2 regions of the Paenibacillus sp. FSL L8-0333 genome follow, and region 2 is predicted to be linked to the other one. Evidence: riboswitches for the same ligand, from Rfam matches in the RefSeq annotation. Region 2 holds a riboswitch; the other holds the start of a gene.
The links. A riboswitch is a leader RNA that binds a small molecule or an ion and turns the genes downstream of it on or off. The one in region 2 is predicted to bind cobalamin.
Positions count from the first base shown of each region.

Region 1: it holds a riboswitch for cobalamin, as region 2 does, so the genes downstream of both, metE (5-methyltetrahydropteroyltriglutamate--homocysteine S-methyltransferase) here and NYE72_RS03860 (S-layer homology domain-containing protein) in region 2, are expected to answer to the same signal.

Region 1 is NZ_CP150186.1:4,919,854-4,924,981, reverse strand. Features, by position in the region: gene NYE72_RS22095 (FtsX-like permease family protein) at 1-932, shown strand, start outside; gene NYE72_RS22090 (DedA family protein) at 951-1,574, shown strand; gene NYE72_RS22085 (undecaprenyl-diphosphate phosphatase) at 1,625-2,485, shown strand; cobalamin riboswitch at 2,585-2,791, shown strand; gene metE (5-methyltetrahydropteroyltriglutamate--homocysteine S-methyltransferase) at 2,946-5,128, shown strand, end outside.
Region 2 is NZ_CP150186.1:884,065-889,192, forward strand. Features, by position in the region: gene NYE72_RS03855 (cellulase family glycosylhydrolase) at 1-515, opposite strand, end outside; cobalamin riboswitch at 858-1,059, shown strand; gene NYE72_RS03860 (S-layer homology domain-containing protein) at 1,223-5,128, shown strand, end outside.

The sequences.
Region 1 (5,128 bases), 2.8 Mb from region 2:
AGCTCAAGACGCACGGACTCCCTTATGAAGCGCTTAGTATCCCGATTAAATATGCTGAGGTCGAAGCTCAGACTGGACCCGATCGCACTTTACGCCTTCCCTTGATTGCTTTTAGTGATTATAATCTCGCCCTGCAGCGTGCAGGTTTCACAACGGCTGAGCGTGCTCTGGTGGGCAACGAAGGTCTGGTGATGATTGGTTCACAGCGGGATCGCAGTTTAACAGAAGGCAGAGTAAAAGCGGTCTATTCCTTGCAGCAAGGACTTGCCATTAAAGAAATAGGTTATACCGCGCAAGTCCCCATTGCTGAATATTTATTGCCGGAGCTGGATGGTAGAGATGGCGGGGATTTTAGTGGTGTCGTGATCAGTGATGAGCTCTACAGCGCTATTGATCCCGTGCAGACGGATCTTTATACAGGTTTTTATGTAGAGGATTTTCCACAGACGGTAGGTATCGCAGATGATCTTGCCCATAAAGGCAAACAGTCCTATGAAAGTGATTCTCCGTATGCGATTGTGATCAGCGGCACGCTGTTTGAGCTTCAGAAAACATTGTATAACACAATGCTTTTTGCTTCATTGCTGGTGGGTACTGTCTTTTTTATCGCGGCAGGCAGCTTTCTTTACTTCCGGTTATATACCGATCTTGATCATGATCGCAATCAATATTCCACTTTGTCCAAGATGGGGCTTACGGATAAAGAACTCAATCGAATAGTCACAATTCAGCTCGCTCTATTGTTTTTTGTGCCGGTCGGAATAGCTATTTTACACAGTGTGTTTGCCTTTATTGCGCTTCAACGGTTGTTCTACTTATCTATCGCAACGGAGACAGGCGCGGTGTTACTCGGATATTTGGCTGTTCAAGGACTATACTTCTTTTTTATTCGCAGCCGCTATTTACGCAACCTGAAGAAGAACTTGATATGAGAAATGGGGGTAACAAGAATGCAAGCATGGATTACAGACTTTATGGAGCAGTTTGGTTACTTCGGTATTTTTCTGATGCTGGCCTTTGAAAATATATTTCCACCAATTCCTTCAGAAGTGATCCTGCCCTTTGGAGGGTTTATGACCACTACGACGAGCTTAACTATACCTGGTGTAATCATTGCTGCCACGGCTGGATCACTACTGGGTGCAGTAATTCTCTATTATATTGGCCGATTATTGGATGTGAGCCGGTTAGAGAAACTGGTTGAACGCTGGGGGGGCCTAATTCGCGTCACTAAAAAAGATATCCACAAGGCTGACGCCTGGTTTGATAAATATGGCTATTGGACTGTATTGTTTTGTCGGATGGTTCCGCTGGTCCGCAGTCTGATTTCGATTCCGGCGGGAATGTCAGGTATGAAATTTGGAGTATTTATGATCTTCACAACGATTGGCACATTGGGATGGAATTTGCTGCTTGTGCTTATTGGCGCAGCTTTGGGCGAATCCTGGGAGGACATTGCCATGTACATGGATGTCTACTCCAATGTGGTCTATGTACTAATTGCTGGCGGATTAGTTATTCTTGGGTTTCTGTACTTCCGCAAACGCAGCCGGAGAATGAACATTGAGGGCTAAGCGGGTGGAGGACTGATAATAGAAATGACTATTAAAAAGGAGGGAAACACATGGAGCTATTAACGATTATTAAAGCCATTATTTTGGGGCTTGTTGAAGGTTTAACCGAATTTGCTCCAGTATCCTCCACGGGTCATATGATTATTGTTGATGATATGTGGCTGAAATCACAGGAGTTATTTGGACAATATACGGCAAATACCTTCAAAATAGTTATTCAACTGGGTTCTATATTAGCGGTTGTTGTGATTTTTAGAAATCGATTCATTGATCTGTTGGGCTTAAGGCGTTTCAGCCGTAAGCAGTTGGACCCTGTAACAGAGAAGCTACCGCAGTTAGAGCAGGGCGGGCACCTCAAGCTGACACAGGTTCTGGTAGGGTTAGTGCCTGCAGGTGTGTTAGGTGTTCTGTTTAATGATTATATTGATGAGCATTTATTCTCTACCTCAACGGTGTTAATTGGTCTAGTGATCGGGGCTATATTAATGATTATTGCGGATCTGTTTGGGCCGAAGAAGATCAGAACTGAGAGTGTAGATCAGATTACATACAAACAGGCACTTGGTGTAGGTCTTGTACAGTGTTTTTCGTTATGGCCTGGATTTTCACGCTCGGGCTCGACGATTTCTGGTGGCGTAATCCTCGGGATGAGCCATCGTGCCGCTGCTGATTTTACGTTTATTATGGCAGTACCCATCATGGCAGGTGCCAGTCTGTTGTCACTGATGAAGAACTGGCAATATTTCACCATGGACGCGCTGCCGTTTTTTATTGCAGGCTTTATTAGTGCCTTCCTATTTGCGCTGTTATCGATGCGTTTCTTCTTAAAACTGATCAATCGTATCAAGCTCTTACCGTTTGCTATATACCGTATAATTCTTGCTGCTGTAGTATATTTCGTATTTTTCTAAGTCCGTTATAAGGAATCGATATAACAGAAGCCCCAGTAATCTATTGCAGATTGCTGGGGCTTTCACGTATGATGACATCAGATTAAGACACTCAAATGATGAATGATATCGGAGACAGGTGCTGACCGGAAAATAGTAATTCGGTAGGCTTAATAGGGAAATTCGGTTCGAAGCCGATGCGGTCCCGCCACTGTAACGGAAGAATCTCGAGCAACAGAGGTCACTGGCAATTTACTACTGCTGGGAAGACTGCTCAAGATGTTGACGCCGCTAGCCAGGAGACCTGCCTGTTTCAACAGCACTGCTTCACCTACGGAAGATAGGGAGGTGTTAGACGTTAACCATGGGTATATCATGGGCGTCTTTCCCTTTGACTTTTTTAGGGAAGGGCGCTCTTTTTTATAGGAAAGCAAGTAGTTTTGGAGTTTGAAATAAGAGATTGAAGAGGGAGTGTATCGAAATGACGAATAAGGTAAAAGTAAGCAATCTTGGATATCCGAGAATCGGAAAGAACCGCGAATGGAAAAAGGCACTGGAGGCATTCTGGCAGGGGAAAATAAATGAGGAGCAATTCCGCTCCGAAATGGCAGCAATCCAGCTGCAGCATTTGAAGACCCAGCAAGAAGCAGGAATTGAGCTTATTCCGGTAAATGATTTTACATTTTATGATCATGTGTTGGATGCGGCTGTTATGTTTGGAATCGTACCTCCACGGTATGCGTATGATGGCGGCGACATCGGGCTTGATCTTTATTTTGCAATGGCCCGTGGTAATGCTGAGGCTACTGCCTGCGAGATGACCAAATGGTTCAATACGAACTATCACTATATCGTTCCAGAGATCGGCACACAAACACCACGCCTGACTGAAAACAAACCTCTAGCGGCTTATCGTTTTGCTAAATCGCAGGCAGGGATTGAAGGTAAACCGGTACTTTTAGGTCTGTATACCTTCCTTAAGCTGTCCAAAGGTTACGCAGCGGCAGATATCGCCAAGATTGCTGCACGTTTTGTTCCAGTCTATGTTCAACTGCTACAGGAACTGAAGCAAGAAGGGGTAAGCTGGGTACAAATCGATGAGCCAGCGATTGTTACAGGCATAAGTAAAGAAGAATTAACACTGCTTAACTCGATATACACAGACATTGCCGGCTCCGTGCCGGGCTTGAATATTATTTTACAGACGTATTTTGAAGCTGCTGAGCCGCTGGAGGCACTGCTAGAGCTGCCTGTTCAAGGCTTGGGTCTTGACTTTGTGCACGATGGTGGAACGAATCTGGCTTCCATCGAACGTCTTGGCTGGCCGAAGGACAAATGGCTGGGTGCCGGAATTATTGATGGACGGAACATTTGGCGTTCCGATTTAGACGCTAAGCTGCAACTGGTAGAAAAGCTCAGCGTTCATGTACCGCTTGATCGTCTTATTCTTCAGCCTTCTTGCAGCCTGCTGCATGTCCCAGTCACCGTTCAAGGTGAAGTGAAGCTGAAGGCGACAGTTAAGAATGCGTTAGCCTTTGCCGATGAGAAGCTTAAAGAGCTTAGTCTGCTCGGAGCAGCCGTCGCAGATAAAGGAGAAGCTTCTCAAGCAGCGCTGGCCGCTAGTCGTGAAGCTATTGCAGCGTTCCGCGCACTACCTGAGCGTGGCCGTAAGGATGTGGCGGAGCAAGTGCTTGCACTTGCAGCTCTACCAGACCAACGCAGTCTGCCTTTTGCTGAGCGCTTAAAGGTGCAGCAAGAGAAATGGCAGCTTCCACTTCTGCCAACCACTACAATTGGTAGCTTTCCGCAGACAGTCGAAGTGCGCCAGGCGAGATTGAAATGGCGTAAAGGGGTCTGGAATCAGGAGCGTTATGATGGATTTGTTCGTGAGCAGATCGCGGATGCAATTACCTTCCAAGAAAAGCTAGGTCTGGATGTTCTGGTCCACGGCGAGTTCGAGCGTACAGATATGGTGGAGTTTTTCGGAGAAAAGCTGGATGGATACTTGTTTACTAGTAATGGCTGGGTTCAATCCTACGGTTCCCGTTGCGTTAAGCCGCCGGTGATCTACGCGGATATTGCATTTATACAGCCTATGACTGTTAAAGAAAGCGTCTATGCACAATCGTTGACGAAGCTTCCGGTTAAAGGAATGTTGACGGGCCCTGTTACTATCCTCAATTGGTCATTTGTACGTGATGATCTCAGCCGGGAAGAGGTAGCCAATCAAATTGCTCTTGCCCTTCGCCATGAGGTAAAAGCGTTGGAAGATGCAGGCATCGAAATGATTCAAGTGGATGAGCCGGCTATTCGTGAAGGACTTCCGCTAAAGGCAGAAGACCGTGAGCATTACCTGAACTGGGCAGTGAAGTCGTTCCGTGTTGCCACGAACCATGTGAAGGCTACGACACAAATTCATACGCATATGTGCTATAGCGAATTTAATGACATGATCGATTCAATATCGGCTATGGATGCTGATGTAATCTCCATTGAGACTTCACGTAGCCATGGTGAGCTGATTATCAGCTTTGAGGAGCAGGCCTATGATAAAGGAATCGGTCTTGGAGTGTACGACATCCATAGCCCGCGGGTTCCAGCTGTCGAAGAAATGACTGCGAATATCGATCGTGCGCTGCGGGTGCTTGACCCTGAACAGTTCTG
Region 2 (5,128 bases):
TCCTTAAAGCGATCGGCAATTTGAGTCCAGGCTGCATTATAACGCGCCAGCGTTTCATCGTGTTTTTCTTCCATATGGCTTACCCATAGCCAGGAATCATGATGGACATTAATCATGACATAAAGCTTGGCGTCCAGTGCCCAGCCGACAACTTCTTCCACACGGTCGAGGTAGGCTTTTTCTAGGGTATAGTCTGGTGCCGCACCCATGTGAGTATCCCAGGTCACAGGAATCCGAATACTTTTATAGCCTTGAGCGGCGATCTTTTTAATAAGTTCTTGGGTCACACGAGGATTGCCCCAGGAGGTTTCGTCCTCACCTGTAGCATCTAAAGTATTACCGAGGTTCCATCCGGGCTGCATTTCGTCTACATAGGATTGGATCTTACTCTTTGGCGCTGCCTTAGCTTGTTGCTCATCCTTAGTTGCAGCTGCAGCCATGGATGAGAACAGAGAGAGCAGAAGAGCGGTGACAAGTGTCAATGATAAGAAGGATTTCTGGATTCGCGTAGTCATTGAATTCTCCTTTGTGAGATAAATTTAGGATGCTTGGACCTGGCTTTGACGCTGTACTTGGTGGTTAGATGAACACGAACACCTCCAATGTTATTTTTGTAAACGCTTTCTGAATATACCCTAACATAGAATTCACTCAGCGAGTACCTTACTAATTTGTGGCAAATTCATATAAGAATTAGTGATTTAAATTAATTTTCCCCACAGTTGGATAAAGAAATTATTTGAATATCCCTACTCGTAGAAATTGGTTATTCAATAGGATTATCTCTAGCTGCCCGTTATACAAAAAAGAAATATAACATGACAAAAGCATATATATTAGATATGATGAAGCATGAAAATTTAAAATTAGAAATAGGTGCCAACTATGAATGTTGCGGAAGTACAATCATAGATTGGTTAAATGGAAAGCGGGTGTGAATCCCGCGCGGTCCCGCCGCTGTAAAAGAGGAGTCCTTGCAAAATGCCACTGGGAAACTGGGAAGGCAGCAAGGGTGATGATACTTGAGCCAGAATATCTGCCTTTTTCTGTTACACCATCAAACTCTACGATCGATAGAGAGGTGCTTGAATAGTGTTTGCCAGCTAGTATTGTGGTTCACTATCTTAACCTCTTGACGTTTATGTTGAGTGGTTTTTTTTGTGGTTATAAGAAAGTTTATTCTGTTTTTTATCATAGGTATGAAGGGAAGGGTTATGGAAAAATGAAGAAAAATAAGTTTTTAGCGTGGTTACTCATTGTAGCTGTATTTATCACGACATTCTCTACAAGTGTTATCCCAGCTCAAGCAAATGGAGCAAGCTCTACTCTTAAAGGGTACGTAACTGTAGCCGTAGAGAAATTCACCGTAGGCCAAGGGTATATTAAGGAACCTATTAAAGTTCCGATTTATGAAGGCGATAATGGCGCATCTTTAATAACACGTGCGCTAGGTGATGGGAATTATAGATATTTAGGAAATATAGATAGTGGTTTTTATTTATCAGAGGTTAAAGATAGTGGCAGAAGTGAAGTCAATATTCCACAATATATTTTAGATATGATTTCAGCCGATGGGAAAACAGTCGGCACTAAAGCAGACCCAGAGTGGTTAAGTCAGTTTGACTATACCTCCATGTCGGGTTGGATGTATGCAGTAAATAATGTGTTTCCTCCGTTTGGGATGACCGATTATAAGCCTCAAGACGGTGACATCATTCGAACTCAGTTCACCACTTATGGCTATGGTTCTGATCTTGGTGGCTGGGGAGAAATCCCCGTTCAACTTGCCAATAAGGATGCTTTAACTGCGGAAATCGCCGAGATTAACAGTGACCCTAATAAAGAAACTATTTTGGACAGACCAGTAGTACAATCGGCAGTTTATCAAGCCTATTCCGTGCTCGAAAATATGGCAAGCTCTCAAATAAGTGTAGATCATGCACTTGTAGGGCTTAACCATGCATTAGACATAGAACCCCCTGTTATTACAGTAAGTGGCATACAAGATAAACAGGAAGTATCCAATAAAGAAATAAGCTTCAAAGTAGCTGTCACAGACAATGTATATAGTGACATCATTCCAGAAGTGAAGCTGAATGGTGTTACTTTATCACCTGCGAATGGGGAGTACAAAGCTTCTCTGAATTCAGGCAGTAATGCAATTACTGTAACGGCTCTTGACGGAGCTGGAAACAAAACAAATGTAACTTATCAAGTTACTTACAAACTGGAAACTACAGTTGCCGTCAAACAACAGTTAGATAAAAGCCTTGCCTATATTCTAAACACTGTAAAGAATCCGTCGTTTGGAACAGGTAGTGGAGAATGGTCGATCCTTTCTCTGGCACGGGCGAACTATACAGTACCTAACGGTTATTACGATCTTTATTACAACAATGTAGCAACGAAAATAGCATCGATCATTAAAGAGGATGGAAAACTCGACGCCAATAAAAGCACAGAGAATTCCAGAGCAATATTAGGACTTACCTCTATCGGAAAAGATATCACAAATGTTGCGGGATATGATCTAAGAAAAGCACTCGCTGATTATCAATATATCCAAAAGCAAGGCAATAATGGTCCGATTTTTGCTCTGATCGCTCTAGATAGCCATAACTATGAGATTCCTGTAGTTGAAGGAATTACAGAACAGACCACAAGAGAAAAACTAGTTCAGTATATTTTAGATAAAGAGGTTAAAAAAGGTACAGCAGAAGCTGGTGGCTGGGCATTAGGCGTAACCAAAGCAGATGTCGATATGACTGCGATGGCGATGCAAGCTCTTGCACCTTATTATGCAACCCGTGATGATGTAAAAGCCGCCGTGGATCGGGCCATCCAATGGCTGTCCGATAACCAAAACAATCAAGGCGGATTTACAAGCTGGGGAAGCACTAGCAGCGAGAGTATCTCGCAGGTAATTGTAGCCTTAACTGGTGTAGGTGTAGATCCGCACACGGACGCTAGATTTGTTAAAAGTGGAAATTCGCTTATTGATGCACTGCTTAGCTTTGCTGCACCTGAGGGTGGATTTAAGCATATCCTCACAGGCAAAGTGGACAATATGGCAACGGACCAAGGTACGTATGCACTTGTGTCTTATGATCGTCTGATCAATCATAGCAGCCGTCTCTTTGATATGAATGATGTGCAATTAGAACAACCTACTACTGTTGTAGCCAAACAACAATTAAATAAAAGCCTTGCCTATATTCTAAACACTGTAAAGAATCCGTCGTTTGGTACAGGTAGTGGAGAATGGTCGATCCTTTCTCTGGCACGGGCGAACTATACAGTACCTAACGGTTATTACGATCTTTATTACAACAATGTAGCAACGAAAATAGCATCGATCATTAAAGAGGATGGAAAACTCGACGCCAATAAAAGCACAGAGAATTCCAGAGCAATATTAGGACTTACCTCTATCGGAAAAGATATCACAAATGTTGCGGGATATGATCTAAGAAAAGCACTCGCTGATTATCAATATATCCAAAAGCAAGGCAATAATGGTCCGATTTTTGCTCTGATTGCGCTAGATAGCCATAACTATGAGATCCCTGTAGTTGATGGAGTTACAGAACAGACCACAAGAGAAAAACTAGTTCAGTACATTTTAGATAAAGAGGTTAAAAAAGGTACAGCAGAAGCTGGTGGCTGGGCATTAGGCGTAACCAAAGCCGATGTCGATATGACTGCGATGGCGATGCAAGCTCTTGCACCTTATTATGCAACCCGAGATGATGTAAAAGCCGCCGTGGATCGGGCCATCCAATGGCTGTCCGATAACCAAAACAATCAAGGCGGATTTACAAGCTGGGGAAGCACTAGCAGCGAAAGTATCTCACAGGTAATTGTGGCCTTAACTGGTGTGGGCGTAGATCCGCACACGGACGCTAGATTTGTTAAAAGTGGAAATTCGCTTATTGATGCATTACTTAGCTTTGCTGCACCTGAGGGTGGATTTAAGCATATCCTCACAGGCAAAGTAGACAATATGGCAACGGACCAAGGTACGTATGCACTTGTGTCTTATGATCGTCTGATCAATCATAGCAGCCGTCTCTTTGATATGAATGATGTGAAAGTGGAACAACCAGAAGAACCGGGGCCTGGGCAACCAGAGGGTCCGAAAGAATTTCCGTTACCTTCTGGGGAGAACCCGAAAGTTGAAATCCCAAATGACGCTAATGATTATATCGTTCCGATCAACACTGGAGATAGCAACAAAGAAATCACAGTAGCTATTCCGGAGGGAAATCAATCGAAGGTTAGTGTCAATTTACCAAGTAACAGCGACCTTCCTCAGATAGAGGCCATAAAAGGTAACGTATCTGTAGTCATTCCTAAGGGTGCAAAAGTTACAAGTGGGGATGCCTCTGCAATTGAACTGATTTCAGCTTTAACCGGTGGAGAATCTGCACTAAAAGATAGTGTGAATCAGATTATTCCCGGGGACAAGAAGCTTGATAATATTCTTCAAACATTTTCCATGGGTGGTAGTGCAAGAGTAGAATTCAGTCAATTTATTACGTTAACCTTTAAGGACCTTAAAGGAAAAGATGCAGCTTATATTCAAAATGGCACTCCTCATGCCATTCAAAAATTTGCAAGTGATGACTTAGGTTTTGCAAGCGGTAAGTCTGAGTATGCCTATGATAGTGGAAATGATTTAATTGTAAAAACCAATCACTTCACTGACTACATTGCTTATGCTTCCAGTGCAGTACAAACACCTGGCGGCGACGGTGGTAACGGTAATGGCGAAGGTAATGGTAGCGGAAATGGTGAAGGAAATGGCGGCAACAATGGTGGCGGAACCACTCCATCGAAACCATATGTAATCCTGTCCGTGGATAAGCTTACGATTAATAAGGGATATGTTGTTCCATCTGTACAGGTAGAGCTACAATCTGGTGACACAGTGTGGTCTGTACTAAAAAGAGTGCTGGATAGCCGCGGTATCGACTATAGAGATTCCTGGAACAGTGACTTTGGAAGTGTATATGTTGAATCCATAGCTGGTGATGGGGAATTTGACCATGGCAGCGGCAGTGGATGGATGTATAATGTGAATGGGAAATATCCTAATTATGGTGCATCTTCATATGACCTAAGTGCC